DNA from 3 places in the Leuconostoc gasicomitatum LMG 18811 genome. Region 2 is predicted to be linked to each of the others. Evidence: riboswitches for the same ligand, from Rfam matches in the RefSeq annotation. Region 2 holds a riboswitch; each other region holds the start of a gene.
The links. Region 2 has a riboswitch for thiamine pyrophosphate ahead of LEGAS_RS02355 (ECF transporter S component). Riboswitches for the same ligand answer to the same signal wherever they lie in the genome.
Positions count from the first base shown of each region.

Region 1: linked by a shared signal. The riboswitch ahead of thiM (hydroxyethylthiazole kinase) and the one ahead of LEGAS_RS02355 (ECF transporter S component) in region 2 are both predicted to bind thiamine pyrophosphate.
Region 3: linked by a shared signal. The riboswitch ahead of LEGAS_RS05660 (YcjF family protein) and the one ahead of LEGAS_RS02355 (ECF transporter S component) in region 2 are both predicted to bind thiamine pyrophosphate.

Region 1 is NC_014319.1:1,590,044-1,595,492, reverse strand. It holds gene LEGAS_RS07700 (ATP-binding protein) at 1-822, shown strand, start outside; gene LEGAS_RS07695 (vWA domain-containing protein) at 819-1,973, shown strand; gene LEGAS_RS07690 (hypothetical protein) at 2,008-2,304, shown strand; gene LEGAS_RS07685 (hypothetical protein) at 2,301-2,810, shown strand; TPP riboswitch at 2,864-2,952, shown strand; gene thiM (hydroxyethylthiazole kinase) at 3,073-3,849, shown strand; gene thiD (bifunctional hydroxymethylpyrimidine kinase/phosphomethylpyrimidine kinase) at 3,842-4,675, shown strand; gene thiE (thiamine phosphate synthase) at 4,665-5,300, shown strand; gene LEGAS_RS07665 (PadR family transcriptional regulator) at 5,383-5,449, shown strand, end outside.
Region 2 is NC_014319.1:468,255-473,703, forward strand. It holds gene tenA (thiaminase II) at 1-555, opposite strand, end outside; gene LEGAS_RS02345 (energy-coupling factor transporter transmembrane component T family protein) at 567-1,229, opposite strand; gene LEGAS_RS02350 (ABC transporter ATP-binding protein) at 1,226-2,635, opposite strand; gene LEGAS_RS02355 (ECF transporter S component) at 2,628-3,209, opposite strand; TPP riboswitch at 3,360-3,449, opposite strand; gene LEGAS_RS02360 (dihydrofolate reductase family protein) at 3,558-4,091, shown strand; gene LEGAS_RS10350 (restriction endonuclease) at 4,138-4,281, shown strand; gene LEGAS_RS02365 (GNAT family N-acetyltransferase) at 4,247-4,771, opposite strand; gene LEGAS_RS02370 (hypothetical protein) at 4,784-4,984, opposite strand; tRNA gene LEGAS_RS02375 (tRNA-Gln) at 5,070-5,140, opposite strand; gene LEGAS_RS02380 (phosphatidylglycerophosphatase A family protein) at 5,251-5,449, shown strand, end outside.
Region 3 is NC_014319.1:1,160,719-1,166,167, forward strand. It holds gene LEGAS_RS05655 (amino acid permease) at 1-1,059, shown strand, start outside; gene LEGAS_RS05660 (YcjF family protein) at 1,369-2,010, opposite strand; TPP riboswitch at 2,331-2,421, opposite strand; gene msrA (peptide-methionine (S)-S-oxide reductase MsrA) at 2,435-3,256, opposite strand; gene LEGAS_RS05670 (YitT family protein) at 3,349-4,215, opposite strand; gene aspS (aspartate--tRNA ligase) at 4,349-5,449, opposite strand, start outside.

The DNA.
Region 1 (5,449 bases), 830 kb from region 2:
GATGAATTTAATCGGGGCTCACAAGCAGTTCAAGGCGAACTCATGAATTTAGTGTTGCAGCGTCAAATTAATGATTTAACTTTACCAGATAATGTGAATCTTATTTTAGCCGAAAATCCAGATGATTCGATGTCTGGATTTGAGAATTCAGATTATGCTGTGCAAACATCGGATGCGGCAATCAAAGATCGTACCACACGCTTAGTGATGTCTGTATCAGTCAGTGGTTGGTTAACATGGGCGGGTCAAAGTGATAATAAACGTCAAAATATTCACACAATAGTACGTCAGTTTATTGCTGAAAATGCTGAATTACTCTATCCAGACACGCGCGGGGCAGACTTGAATCCCACCCCTCGTGCTTGGCAACGCGTATCAGATAATTTATTTGAATTGGAGTTATTACCGGTTAAGGATCAAAATGACTTGCTATTTGACCTAGTGGCTGGTGATTTAGGACAACTGGTTGCGACACAATTCATGAGTTACGTGCAGCAACAAACGGCGAGTTTGACAGCAGTCGATGTGTTTGAAACACATCCTGATGGGCCAAGATTACCAAATGAAATCCGCCAAAAATTTCAAGACATGCCTGAAATTCAAAAATTAACGGTGATGAAAACTTTACTTTTAACGGCTGATATTGTCTTGGATAATCATGCTAGTCGATTTAGTCAGTTATTAAATTTGCTGGCACCAGATGGTCAGTATGCGCTTGTAAAGCAAATGACTAGCGCACCCATTTTAGATGATTTATACGTTTCTGATGCGCATTATGCTAATGTTTTGTATCAACAAATTATGGACATTGCTACACGATGAATGACAATGAAAAAAACAATTTAATTGTTGATGGGATTAAGACGTTGTTGGATGAATCACCATTATATGGCAGCATTGTGATGAATTTAGATCGTGAAAAGGACCTGAACTTAGACCATGCTTTGGCACTTAAGTGGCACAACCACCGCTGGTTTTTAGTGATCAACCCAAATATATTAACGCATCTGTTTACTAATCATAATCAAATTGCGTTGGCTTTGGCGCATGAAGCTCTCCATGTCATTTGGCAACATCCATTACGTTATGCCAAACAACATGAGCCACTGATTGATTTAGGAACAGACCTTGCTGTCAATCAGTATTTGCCAGATCAGTTAGGTGAATTACCTGGTGCCATGACGTTGCAAACAATTTTTGAGATGTATGGCAAAATGTTACCAGATCAAGAGGATTCAGCAGTGTACATTGCGCGCTTGGCAGAATTTTTAGATCAAGTGCCGTCGCGTGGCGATAATCAGTTGGACAGTCATAGTGGTTGGTCTAGTGTTAACGGGGCTTTAGATGAAGCTAAAGCAGCGCTTGATATGATTCTTAAAAAAGCAACTGAGGATGCCAAGCATTCAGGTCGCGGACAACTATCACTTGCAGTTCGTAAGCATATTGATGAAGTCATCGCGCCCCATCGAAATTGGCGTGCGATTATACGCACTGGATTAAGCCAACAGCCAAATAAAAGACGTGAATCACGTGCTAGGTTTAACCGAAGACAGGCCTATCGATTAGACCTAACTGGCGAAATAAGTGTTTTTAATGCGCAACTGGTTGTTTTTATTGATAATTCAGCATCAATTTCTGATCAACAAGCTGGTCTGATGGTGGCAAATGTTATAGCGTTAACGAGACAGTTTGATGCTGAGGTGCATGTTTTTTCTTTTGATACACAAGTGTATGCTATAAAAAAAATCAAAGATTGGGTGCGTCATACTGGTGGTGGAACAACTTTTAAAAGTATTTTCAGTGCATTAATTGATCAAAAATTTAATCCAAAACAAACAATTGTGGTCATTTTAACAGATGGTGATGGGGAAGAAGATGAGGTACAAACGGCATTTAAACAAGTTTATTGGTTGTTACCACAAGGTAAAAAATTGAGTATTAGCCAACCATTTGGTAAGGTTGTGGTTGTATAGTGCTTTAGAAAGGAGTACGTTAATTAATTTTGCTATGAATGATAAATTACAACCAAATGATCTACGTAGTTTTATTAATAAAGATATGCGTTTCAAACGTGCAGAAGCAGTGCTTAAGGATGAATGGGAATCATTATTATTACCTGAAGGTTGGGGTGTCAACATGATGACGTTATCCGACATTACTTTTGCAAGACACTTAAATCAAGTAAAAGCGGTACCAACAACGATTGATTTGGTAACGTTTGCCGGTGTCAAAAAATTTATTAGAAATAATTCATCTCGGTTATCACCGGATGTTGTGAAATTATTAGAGGAGCCTTTCTTATGAAAATTAATTTAATATTAGCACCTGAACAAGCACCTGCAGAATTGTTAGCATTACAGACTTTAAATCCAGATAAATTCTTCTATTTGGGTAAAGAATCACAATTAGCAGGGACGAATGTATTAATTATTGGTGCGCCTGACATGGTGAACCATTTTAAACGGCCGATGTTATTTAATAGCATAGTGACAGTCGGTCATTTAAGTGGTGATGTTATTCATCAAATTGCATTTCAAACTAAGGATAGAAATGATGAACTAATCGCACAACTTGTACCTGAAAATGCCATTCTTGCACAAAACAGTAATGGCAAATCAGACTATATGTTGTGGAGTTTTTGGCCTGATCACAAGGCGTTAGGATCTTTTTTAAATAGTGATAAATTTAATCAAATGAAAAAACTCATGAAAAATCCTTACACAACCAGTTATATTCATGTTAACTCTGCGCAACAGTTATCATTGACACATCAAATGCGTGATTTTGATGACAAAACATGGTGGGGATAACTCGTATCTTGCATAATTGGTTATTCTAAGCTACAATGAACTCATAAACTAAATAGATATGTCTGGGGTGCCATTTGGCTGAGAAACACCCATTGAACCTGATCACGGTAATGCGTGCGAAGGGAGATACATTTTCGAATACTAATTTTAAGCATTTTGTGCCTATTTTTGTAGCCGTTGATTGATTTCCTTTTGTGAATTCAAGCAACGGTTTTTCTATTGCCTTAATATTGTAAAACCAGACATGACAGGGAGAAAATTTATGAAGTTATCAGAAATAAAAGATAAAAAGCCGCTCGTATTCAATTATGCAAACTATGTGACACCACAATTTGTTGCTAATGTTGTCAATGTCATTGGTGGATCACCTATTATGGCACGTGAGTTAGAGGAATTTCCAGATTTAGTTGCTGCAAGTGATGCTGTGGTTATCAACAGCGGTACATGGCGGCGTTCGGAATTACTTGAAACCATTAAGCTAGCGCAATTAGCAAATCAAGCCGGTAAAGTTGTCGTTTTGGATCCAGTGGCAGTGGGTATACCCTCACGAAGCTTGCCAGTGGTAGCACTTATGGCAGATGCACAAATTGATATTATTCGCGGCAATGCAGCTGAAATTGCTTGGTTTGCTGGTGTTGATTTTTCCAGTCAAGGGATTGATGCAACTGGTAATGGGGATGTTAGAAAAATTGCATTATTGGCAGCCGAAAAGACAGGTGCAATTATTGCTTTAAGTGGTAAACAAGATGTTATTAGTGATGGCCACACAACGCTAACGATTGACGTTGATGTGCCCCTTTTGGCAACAAATGTTGGGACAGGTGATGCACTTTCTGCTTTAATTGGTACCTATAATGGTGATGGTATCTCAATTGAGAATACAATGAGAGCGATGGCAACAATGAAATTAGCTGGCGTAAAAGCAAGTAAAAAAGTAAAAACACCTGGTTATTTTGTTAATCAGTTATTAGATGAACTCTACTTGTTATCAGAAAACGAACTTGATGCATTTATTAATGGTGGTGGGATTCATGATTAATGACACACCGCAAGCTTTGACAATTGCTGGGACGGATTCTAGCGGTGGTGCTGGCGTTTCGGCTGATTTGAAAACATTTATGGCACAAGGTGTCTATGGCGGTAATGTCATTGTATCCGTTACTGCACAGAATACGCGTGGTGTTCAAGAAGTTCAAATGATACCACCTACAGTCATTACACAACAGATACAGTCAATTGCTGATGATTTGTCTATTTCTGCAGTCAAAACGGGTATGTTAGGTGACGCTCAAACTGTGAACACTGTTGCAAAAGCGCTACAAACCTATAATTTTGGCAGCTATATTTTAGATCCTGTTATGGTCGCCAAAGGCGGAGCAAAGCTATTGCGTGATGAGGCAATTTTGGCATTAAAAACGCAATTATTACCACTTGCGACTATGGTGACACCAAATATACCAGAGGCTGAAGTGCTAACAGAAATGACAATTCAAACACATGAAGATGTCAAAATAGCAGCATATAAATTACAATTATTGGGTGCTAAAAATGTCCTACTCAAGGGTGGTCATGGTAGTGAACTAGCGGTGTATGATTTTGTGTTACTTGCTGATGGGCGTCATTTTTGGTTGAAAAGTCAGCGAGTTGACACTGAAAGAACCCATGGAACAGGTGACACACTTTCGGCTGCTATCACAGCACAATTGACGCTCGGATTGGATATGAAAACTGCTGTTATAAAAAGCAAAGCTTATGTTGATGCAACTATTCGAGATGGGATACAAGTGGGCCATGGCCATGGCCCATTAAATCATCTGGCAGTTATTACAACAGAAAATCAACCGGAGGTTATAAATGATATTTAATCGCGCAATGTTAGCACGATACTTTATACTAGGCACGCAAAATGTGACAGATGAACGCATGTTTTACAAAGTACTGGAGGAGGCGTTGAGCAACGGTATTACCTTGTTTCAATACCGTGAAAAAGGTTTTGGGTCCTTGGTTGGCGCTAATAAATTACGTGTAGCACAACGAGTGCGAGAGCTTACCTCAGCCTATCACGTGCCCTTTGTTATAGATGATGATATTGTTTTAGCGCATATTGTGCACGCAGATGGGGTGCACTTTGGGCAGGGAGATGGTAATATTGCGGCTAACATTGTAGCAAGTCATGGCATGTTTGTTGGTGTGTCAGTATCTACTCAAGCAGAGTATGAACGTATTTCATTACTTTCTGGTATTGATAATATTGGTATTGGACCAGTATTTGAAACTAAAAGTAAAGCAGATGCTAAACCAGCAATTGGTTTGATAGCGCTTGAGAGATTAGTCGAACAAAGTCGCTGGCCAACGGTTGCGATTGGTGGTATTAGTCAGGATAATTTAGCGACAGTGTTAGCAACAGATGTTGATGGTGCTGCAGTGATTAGTATGATTAGTGACAGTTCGAATATTGAGAATGTATTAAAGTATTGGCAGCAATTATAATTGCTGTTTTTTTTGTTGAAAAACAATACTATTTTGCGTATAATATATACTATATTGAAAATAGTATACAAGAGGTTATAATATGATGATACAAACACCAACAGTGTTACTTGATGGCACGGTTTTGGCTATTTTAGATAAGCAAGACT
Region 2 (5,449 bases):
ATTAGCAACGGCACGTTCTAAAGCATCAAACCGCCAAGCATTGTAATCAATCTCATCATTTGCTTGTGGTGAATAGATTTCAATCCATTCTTTAAGTGGGTTGGCGTCATTGTTTGCACCTTGTGCAACAAGTTCACGGCCAATCACGCCATAACTCCAAGCACATGGCAACAAAACAGCAAGTGCATCAGCATAAGTGCCATGATAAGCTGATGTATACATATGATCCGTGTAGCGTTGTGTATCTGGACTACGACGCCAATTTTCCACATGATGACCAGTAATATTTAACATAATTTCATGTGCTTTTGACTCGTTACTAATAAATTGTGCTGTTTCTAGGAGGCGCGCAATATCATTTGTATCGTTTGTTTTTGTTACTGTGAGTGCAGTGACTTGCAAATAATCTTTTAAATAATGTTCATCTTGCTCAACATAATAATTTAAAATGTCATCAGGCACGTTACCAGTTGCGATACCTTTAACAAATGGGTGCACCATAATGGTATCCATGATTGGTTGTGCACGGGTTAATATATCTTGTGAAAAAGTCATAAAGTATCTCCTCAATACCAATTGGGTAGTAATAATAATTGAAAAGCAATTAAGATAATGATCAACAAGAACCAGTCACGTCGTTTAATGGTAACGACTTGTAAGTGTGTTCGGGCCGCGCCTTCAGTAAATCCGTGGCTAACCATACCTTCAGCTAGATTTTGTGACCAACGAATGGCCGCCAAAATAGCTTTAAAATAGAGTTGAGGCTGCCAAATATGCAGTGTTTGACCACGCATTTGCGAAGCGACACGAATGGTTTTCATTTCTTGGCTAACGGCCGGCATGAAATTCAAAACACCAACTAACGCGTAAACAAATGTTGCGCTAAGTTTGGCCTTTTGCTCTAAAGTAGCTAAGAAAACATCACGTTCATCGTTAAGTTTTAATGTAAACAAACCACCTAACCATAGATAGGCGAAAACACGTGATAACATAATCCAAGCCATGTGTTCATGGTCCCCAGTACCAAAATACATCAACGAAAACCAAGAACCTAGTCCAGGTAATAAGGGTAATATAAACAACCATAACCATTGACGCCAATGGAGTTTAAGAAATAGATATAAAAAACCACTAACGCCAATAACAATAACATTGAGTGTCACGCTTTTTATAAAAGTAAGCTCCAAAGCAATAACCATAACTGTTGTAAACTTAATCAATGGGTTCATGAGGCATCACCGATATAATTAAGCTGTTGATTGTCAAATTTCAGGTGATAATCAAACCAATCTGTAACAGCGTGTAATTGATGACTAATCATGATGACTGTTTGATGTTGACGTCTGGTAAAGTCGGCAATGACATCAAGCAGATGCTGCTGTGATGCACTATCAAGTCCTGCTAATGGTTCGTCAAACAATAACGTTGGGGTACCAATTATTAGCATCAATAATACCTGTAATTTTTTCTGTTGGCCGCCAGACAACTGATAAACAATATGGTCACGAAGGTCATGAAGATTTAGCTGTGTTAAGACGGTAATGATTGTATCATCAGACCAAAGTTCAGGAGAATGGCTTAATGCCTGCGCCTGTGTCAGTTCTTCTTGAACGGTCATGGCAACAAATTGTTGTTCAGCATTTTGAAAAACAAGTGCGATGTCTTGCACATGTTTTGCTATTTTACGCTTAGCAATATCTTCTTGTTGGTAGGTAATTGTACCGCCATAAGGATATAATTTAACCAAAGCAGACAGTAGCGTTGATTTACCCACACCGTTTGGACCAGTAATGAGAATTCTTTTTCCTCTGGGGAATAGACGATTTGTAGTTGATAGCAGCGTACGTTTGCCATTTTTTAATGTCACCGATTCAAGTGTAATAATACCTTCTTTTTCGTTAGGTAGGCTTGTATGAATGGCCGGTTGATTTGGTAATTTGGCTAAAATTTGTTGCTGCTCATCTGATGATGCGTTATGTAGCTTACCAGCGGTCATGACAAAAATATCATCAATCGCATCTGTATAACCACTCCAATCGTGATCTGTTATTAAAATTGTTTTGCCTTCATTTTGATAGGCTTTGATAACGTCGATGAGTTGTAATCTTGCAACGGGATCAACATTAGCAAATGGTTCGTCTAACAATAAATAATCACTATCTGCAGCTAAAACGGTGGCTAGTGCAACTTTTTGTTTTTCACCACCAGATAAATTCATTAAGTCATGGTGCATAAATGCTGTCATACCAACACTTTCCATGGCATTTGTAATACGTTTTTCAATATCTTCAGGCTTAACTTGTAAATTTTCAAGGCTAAATCGTAATTCTTCAAAGGGCGTTCTCATAACAAATTGACGTGTTGGATTTTGAAATAGGTAGCCAATATGTGTGACACGTTGATAAGGAACAATATCATGAATATCATAGCCATCGAGAGTTAATTCACCCGTCAATGTACCATCACTAAATGTTGGATATAAGCCGGATAATAATTTAAGCAATGTAGACTTACCACTACCACTTGGACCGATGAGTAAATTAAAACTATTCGGTCGTAATTTGAGTGAAATATCGGTTAACACTGGTGTTTCGCGATAAGCAAAATTCACATTGTCAACCACTAAATCAGTCACGATGCAAAACACCAGCCTTTTCTATTAGTTTTTGGATGGCAACAACTAAGACACCACCAAAGAACAAAAGTGAAATAAAGCGTGTGATAAACAAGGCGATTAATAGACCGATATGGTAAGAACTGTAACCATCACGGAAGGTAGACCAGATAAAAGTCACAATTGTTCCGGTGATTGCTGAGGCAAAGATACCACGCCAGCCCCAGTTTTTGTAACCTAAAACGGCAAATCCTGCTTCGCTACCGATACCTTGTACGAGGCCAGATAACAAAGTTGCGACTCCCCATTGACCGCCAAGTAGCATTTCAACAGCAGCAGCAAATAATTCACCTAAAACACCAGCTCCTGCTTGGCGAATCAAAATACTAGCAAGTGGAGCAGCCATCATCCAGCCACCAATTAGCAGTTCATTTGCAAAAGGCGCTAAACCCAATGGTGTTAAAGCAGCTGATAATAAATTATAAATTGGGCCGAGTACCCAAAAAATAAAACCGATAAAAACAGCGACGAATGCCAATAACAACACATCACGAAGTGCCCAACGTGTTGACTTTGACTTTGAAATAGTTTGCATAATAGTATGCCTCCAAGAATTTTTTTGTAGTTGTTATTTTATGTCTGGTATACAAAATGGTTTAAAATCGCAATCTTTTTTTGTAATACGTTTTCTAAGCTAATAAAAAACTCTTGGTTCATTTATGAGCCAAGAGTTTGCCTAGTACAACGTCAAAAAAAGCAATTCTCCCTTCGCTGGTATTAACCAGATCAGGTTCAATGGGTGTTTCTCAGCCACGTGGCACCCCAGATTGTTAAATATTAAACTACAAGTTAAACTTAACATAATTTTTTTGATTATGCAACTATGTTAAAATTAGCATTGACAATGAATAACTGTGATTTTAAGCAAAGAGAGGTGTGGTTTATGCGTCAAGTAGTGTTTTATGGTGCCATAAGTTTGGATGGCTTTTTGTCTGATGAAAATGATGATTTGCAATGGTTATTTGATACTAATTTAAATGGTCAATCAACTTATGAAACATTTGAAAAACAGATTAGTACATTTGTAATGGGACGAAAAACATTTGAAGTGGCACAGAAGCTTATGAGTGAAGCAACGTTTTATGCAGGTAAAGAAAAAGTTGTTTTTTCGCGTGGTAAGCATCTAAGTCAAACAGATACGACTTATGTTTCAGGGAATGTTGTCGATATTATTAAAGATTATCAAAAACAAGCGGGTAATGATATCTGGGTTGTTGGCGGTGGTAGCATTTTAAAGCCGTTACTTGAAGCCAATATGGTTGACGAATTTTGGATACAAATTGTGCCTGTGTTACTTGGACAGGGTAAGCGGTTGTTTGAGCCTGGCAGATATCGCTATCGTTTACAGGTAATTGAGACAACACAATTGGGTGAAATGACAGAAATTCACCTTAAAAGCGCAAGTGCCATAAAGTAGTCGCTTATCTAAAATTAAATGTTGGTTGCCCAGAGATCTAATCACTGTGGCGCATACTCGTGGTATTTTTGTTACGACATCTACATTTTCAGCAGAAGCTATTGAGTCTGCTAGAAAAAGAAATAACACTGTGCAATTAATTGATGATGAATTTTTTACGCAAACTCAGCACGCAAAACACCATACTTAACAGAGTCATAATAAGCGCCTTGCCAATAGCGTACTGATCGTATTGTGCCTTCATGTACAAAGCCGACTTTTTCACTAACGCGTATCATACCGATATTGCCAGACCAGGTTGTTAGACCAATATGTGGTAGTTTTTCATGTTGTGAAAATAATTCTGCGAGCCAAATTTTTAGGGCAATGCTGGCGATACCTTTACCCCAATCACTTTTTTGATAAATGATGATACCAACTTCTAACCAATGTTGGAGCTTGCCATCAATCCAATGTGCAGAAACTTCACCGACGATACGGTCGTTATACCAAATTAAACGATGGTACGCATTATCAATTAACTCAGGCATTTTTTGTTGAAATTCATGCCATGTTGGGATGGGATCTCGAAAATAAGGGCCATTAAAAGCCATCCAGGTGCGATCGGCTAATATACCATATTCAACGTCATAAACGTATTTAATATCTGATTTTGAAAAAGGTTTAAGATTGACGGTCATACTATCTCCTAATTATTCGCACTGGCGCTGGGATTGAATTGTACATATATGTTCATCTGAAACAGTAAGTGTTGTAGCAGACCACGGCATGAAGCGAGACAATGTTTCGCGGTCATGCGTGATCGCTGCAAATAGCGCTTCTGCATGATTTTCTTCTGGGAAAGAAAGTATGACTTCGTGGACACCAACTATAAATTTTGAAAAATAAAACATGTATTCCCTCCTGATAAAGATTATTATACGCGTCTATCATTAACAGGGGTAATAAAAAAAGCGATCAATTTGATCGCTTTTTTTATTGCCCCTGCTGGATTCGAACCAACGATAGTGGCACCAGAAGCCACCGCCTTACCGCTTGGCCAAGGGGCAATTACTCTAACTATTTTACAGAAGTTTAGTGAGTTTTGCAAGTCTAAAAATGACCTTTGTTAAATATTCTTTTTTTGTATATACTAGATAAAACAGTAGGGGGAGAAATTATGCAATATGCAACATACGAGAACACAGTTGAAAAATTAAACAGGCATCATATCACGCTCCGTGAAATTGCTATAATTGGGTATGACAGTGAAAAATCCTATGTACCAGGGTTAACTATTGAACAAGTTGAGGAAGCTGTCATTAGTGTCTTACATAAGCGTGTCGTTCAGCATCAGATATGGGTTGCTCTGGAGTTAG
Region 3 (5,449 bases), 690 kb from region 2:
GCTGTTTCAACCTATGTTAAATTTTGGTTCCCACATTGGCAAACTTGGATTATACAAATCGCTTTTTTAGCTATTTTAACCTTAATTAATTTAATTTCTGTTAAATATTTTGGTGAAACAGAGTACTGGTTTGCAATGATTAAAATTATTGCCATTGTTGCCATGATTGTGACTGGCTTAGTTTTGATTTTTACTGGTTTTCAAGCACCCGCTTCAGGTGGCCATACCATAGCCTCATTTAACAATATCACACATAATTTTTCAATGTTTCCTAATGGTGTAGGGATGTTCATTTCTGCCTTTCCCATGGTTTTCTTCGCCTTTCAAGGTATGGAATTCGTTGGCATCACAACAGCTGAAACACAAAATCCACGTGCCGTTTTGCCACAAGCTATAAATACAATAATTATTCGTATTTTAATTTTTTATTTAGGCGCGATGACCATTATTATGTCAATTATCAACTGGCATGTCATTGCAAAAACGCCAGATCAAAGTCCTTTCGTCATGGTATTTCAACTAGCAGGTCTACGAGCAGCAGCTGTCATCATTAACTTCGTGGTCTTGACTTCTGCTGCTTCAGCTTTAAATTCGGCAATATATTCTGCAGGTCGACATTTTTACCAGTTAGCGGAAGATTCTACTACACCAATCATGTCGCACTTCAAAAAAATATCAACACATGGTGTTCCTGCCAATGCTATTCTACTAACCGCTATTTTAGTCCTGCTATCGCCCGTTATTAATGCTATACCACAAATCACTTCAGCTTTTGGATTCATTACAGCTATTTCTTCAAACATGTATATTATTGTTTACACTATGACAATGTATGCACATAGAAAATTTCGCGAATCCTCCGATTATCTACCAGATGGCTTTACAATGCCGGGATACAAATTTACAAGTCCATTGACATTACTATTCTTTTTAGCTATTTATCTCAGTTTATTCTTCCAATCCGATTCTCGCGTATCCGCTATTGGCGCTGTTATATTTAGCCTTGTTTTTGGATACTTAGCTCACCGAAAGTTTGCAAACGTAGCAGCTGATGTGTAATATTGCACTTTAACTTATGGCAAACTGTTTACCCGAAATGTTATATAACATTTCGGGTATTTTCATACGATGAATTTACAATACACATGCAAGAGACAATATATACTAAAAAGTCAATCACTGATTCAAATTTGGTAATTGGTTGATCAATATCAGTGTTACTTTTCCTTACCTAATTAGATAGAAAATACACATATAACTTTTATTTATTAATCGTGTATTAGCAACATATAATTTTTTTATCCACAATTAAATAAGCTATGACTTACTTAATATTTATGCCACATCCTCTTATAAGCAGATAAAAGTTTATTTTAAATTGTGCATTGCTTTAAACAAGATATTGAATTGACCTCTAAAAGACATCACTTGTTCAAATAAATCTTCGCCATCATTTAACATTTTAACAGTTGTCCAGCCCAAGGCCTCAGTGATGGATACGGCTACAGAAGCATTAATTGCGGCTCCTGTGACAGTCCCAACAGCAGGAATAAATTTAATGATATTACCAACAGCACCTCTACCTAAGCCAACTACTACAAGCTCTTTAGATAAGCTCTTCCCAACACTTGCCGACCAAGATTGACCAAATAATTTGTGTAATCGCGACATCATTGTGAGCTGTATAGGGACAAGCAAAAAGGCATCCGAAAATGGTATTGGTGAACACCCTACAATTGCTGCAGTTAGCGCTGCTGCATGAATAATTTGATGGCATTTTGTTTTGGTTTGATTATCTACACCATCTAGAAATTCTGAAAAACGGCGTTCAACTTGATGCCTACTATTAAACACTATTTTTTCAGCTTTAACCCTAGATTCATTAAAGGTCTGTTGCATAATTTTTGCAGTTGTCGCTGGCATTTTCCTCAATACATCTGAAAAAAACGATTCAAAGACTGCTTCATCTGAGTTAACTTCATCTTGATTTTTTTGATGATTTTTAATCATACATGCCTGCTCTCTTTAAATTATCAATAACAAAAAATGACCTATTTCAACATTAAATTTACCACATTTGGTACAATCATCTCAACATTTTTGTTTTAAATAACTGTTTTTTTTGAATGACTACTGCACCTGATTAATTAAATACACAATATTTGTGTTTATTTTACTACGCTAGCATTAATCAAATCAGATTCAAAGGGACAGAAGTACAGCATCGCAATCATTATGACACCTAGTAATTATTATTTAGTTCATCACGTCATTTTTAAGGCAATAAAAAAGTATTTTTCTCATAATCAGAGAAAAATACCACCTAAAAAATCATTAATATCGCACTTTCTTGCACCAGTATAATCTGGTTCAGATTTAAAGAGTTCTTCTCAGCCAATATCGGCGCCCCTAGTGCATAATCACATCAACCGTATTATTTTCTAAATAGCTTATGAATCCTATTAGTTAGGCGTTGTGAGAGAAAATACAATTGTCGTGACTGTTTTATTTTGCGATAACGTATTTTATTTTTTTTATAAAAATCTTGGTGAAAATTTTCAGCTGGCCAAAATGTTGTCGCGTTTTCTATTCCTACAACAATCGGTTTGGAGTAACGATGTGACGCAATAACAGCTTCTTTGGATTGCTCAGCAATTTGCCGTTGTTTCTCATCATTTACAAAAATAACAGGTCGATAGTTCTCACCGCGATCATCAACTTGACCTAAATCATCAGTCGGATCAATCAATTGCCAATAAATGTCAACTAGCTGTTGGTATGTTATCAAGCGTGTATCAAACAATATTTCAACCGCTTCAACATGCCCAGTATATTGCCCAACAACTTGATCATATGTTGGCTGTTTCCAATTACCACCTGTATAGCCAGAAATAACAGCAACTATACCAGGACGCGTATCAAATGGCTCCACCATACACCAAAAACAGCCACCAGCAAAAATTGCCCGCTCTTGATACGGTGGATTTGGTGCAGTATGCAATGCTAGTTTATCTCTTGAATCTGTTTGTGGTTCCCCATTTATTTTTAAATAAAAATCCATCACGTCTGGCGTTAAATTGTTTCTTGTAGCTAAAGGTTTAAGCCCATTATTAAGTATGTCAAGATGTTCCCTAAAGCTAACATCAGATTGCCCATTTTTTGCCTGTACTAGCAATTCACGTTCCCACTCCCTTGTAGCTGGGTTCAGAATTAAATTATAGATTTCTTGTTGTATATCATCCGGATTTAAACGCATTTGTCACACCACCTGTATACTAATTTTTAATATATTTAATCGTTCAAACGATAATTATTTTCAAACTAGTTCGATCAATACCTTAATTATTTTTATAATTCTGGTTCATAAAAGCGGCCAACCGTATGTTCAATTTTCCAAGTTGATGAGAAAGCATGATCGTCAACAGACTTAATCGCTTCTCGTAATTCAAAACGTTCTTGTTGCGTGATAACAGTTAATAACACCGCACGATCTTCACCAGTGTAACCACCATGTGCATCATTGATAATCGTCACACCACGACGCATTTTGTCATAAATGCCTTGTACCATTTCCTCAGGTTTTGTCGTGATAATCATTACCTGCATCTGCTGTTGCCGTGTAAAGAAGGCATCAATCATCCGCGAACTCACAATAACACCGACAATAGAGTAAAGTGCATATTTCCAGCCATAAGTTAAACCAGCGCCAATCATAATCAACGCGTTAAATCCTAGGTTGACTGGTCCCATTTTAAGGCCAAACTTTTTTTTAACTAGCAGCCCGATAACATCAAGACCGCCAGTACCTACACCATATCTTAATGCTGTCCCAACTGCCATACCATTTAAAGCACCACCAAACAGTGCATTAATTAACGGATCAGGTGTTAATACACGTGTAGTATCAAATAGTGGCATTAACGCCGCACTTAATAATACAGCTAACGTTGTAAAGGTTGCAAAACGCCATGATAATTGCCACCAAGCAATTATTAACATAGGTAAATTAACCAACGCCAGCGCTAACGCAACAGGAATCTTGCCACCTGTCAATGTTGAAACTAGTTGCGCAAATCCCGTAAAACCAGACGAATAAATGTGCCCTGGTCGCCAAAAATAGTTCATAGCAACGGCAACAATCACAGCATAAAATATTGCGCCACCAACACGGCCAGTATAACGATGTTTCATAAAATTATGGAAAAATTTTTGCATGATTTTTGTACTTACTCGTACATCCCTTTTAAATAACGTATTTTGAACTGTTTAATAGATTGGTAATAGAAAAATATAATTTTAATTTATAATACATCGATTATATTATTATAACATTTTTATATTTTACTGATTAATTTTCTGGCACAAATAATCCAAGATCATTCAATTGTTTGCCATCTACAGGCATAGGTGCTTGCGTCATAGGTTCAGTTGCACGTGAGTTTTTAGGAAAAGCAATGACTTCTCGAATATTTTCTTGTCCTGCTAGTAACATGGCTAAACGATCTAATCCAAGGGCAATGCCGCCCATTGGTGGAAAACCAAAATCCATGCCTTCAAGTAGGAAACCAAAAGCCTCATGAGCCGCTTCAGGCGTAAATCCAAGCGCTTTGAGCATCTTTTCTTGGATAGCCATATTATGAATACGAATTGAACCAGATCCTAGTTCATAGCCATTCAAAACTAAGTCATAACTTTGCGCATGCGCTTGATGTGGGTCCTCCCCTTCGTCCAAATAATGAAGATCTTCTTCGTTTGGCATTGTAAATGGATGATGTGCTGCGATCCAACGATCAAAATCTTCAGAATACTCAAATAATGGCCAGTCAACAATCCAAGCAAAAGCCCATGCATTTTCTTGATTAACTAATTCTAAATCTTTGGCCGTTTGACGACGTAAATAATCCAATGTTGCCGCAACAATATCCGTACGACCTGCACCAAACAATAATAAATCACCAACTTTTGCACCAGTTGCATGAATTAAATCATTTCCCTCTGGAAAAAACTTTGCAATTGGTCCTTTAAGTCCCTCGTCAGTCACTTTTAACCAAGCCAAACCTTTGGCTCCGAAGCGTTCAATGTACTGTGCTAATTTGTCAAGGCCTTTGCGTGAATATTTGTCAGCACCACCTGGAACAGCGATGGCTTTAACAACCCCACCTGCCTTGATTGCATTGGTAAAGACACCAAAATCTGATGTTTTGACAATGGATGATAGATCTTTTAGTTCATAAGCAATACGTAGATCAGGTTTGTCAGTCCCAAATCTATCCATTGATTCTTGCCAAGTCAACGTTGGGATTTTTGCTGTATCAAGGTCAAAGTTCACAACATCATGCATCATTGTCTTAACCCATGCGTTTACTAAAGTACGAATTTCATCTGCCGACATAAAAGAAGTTTCGATATCCATTTGCGTGAATTCTGGTTGACGATCACCTCTTAAATC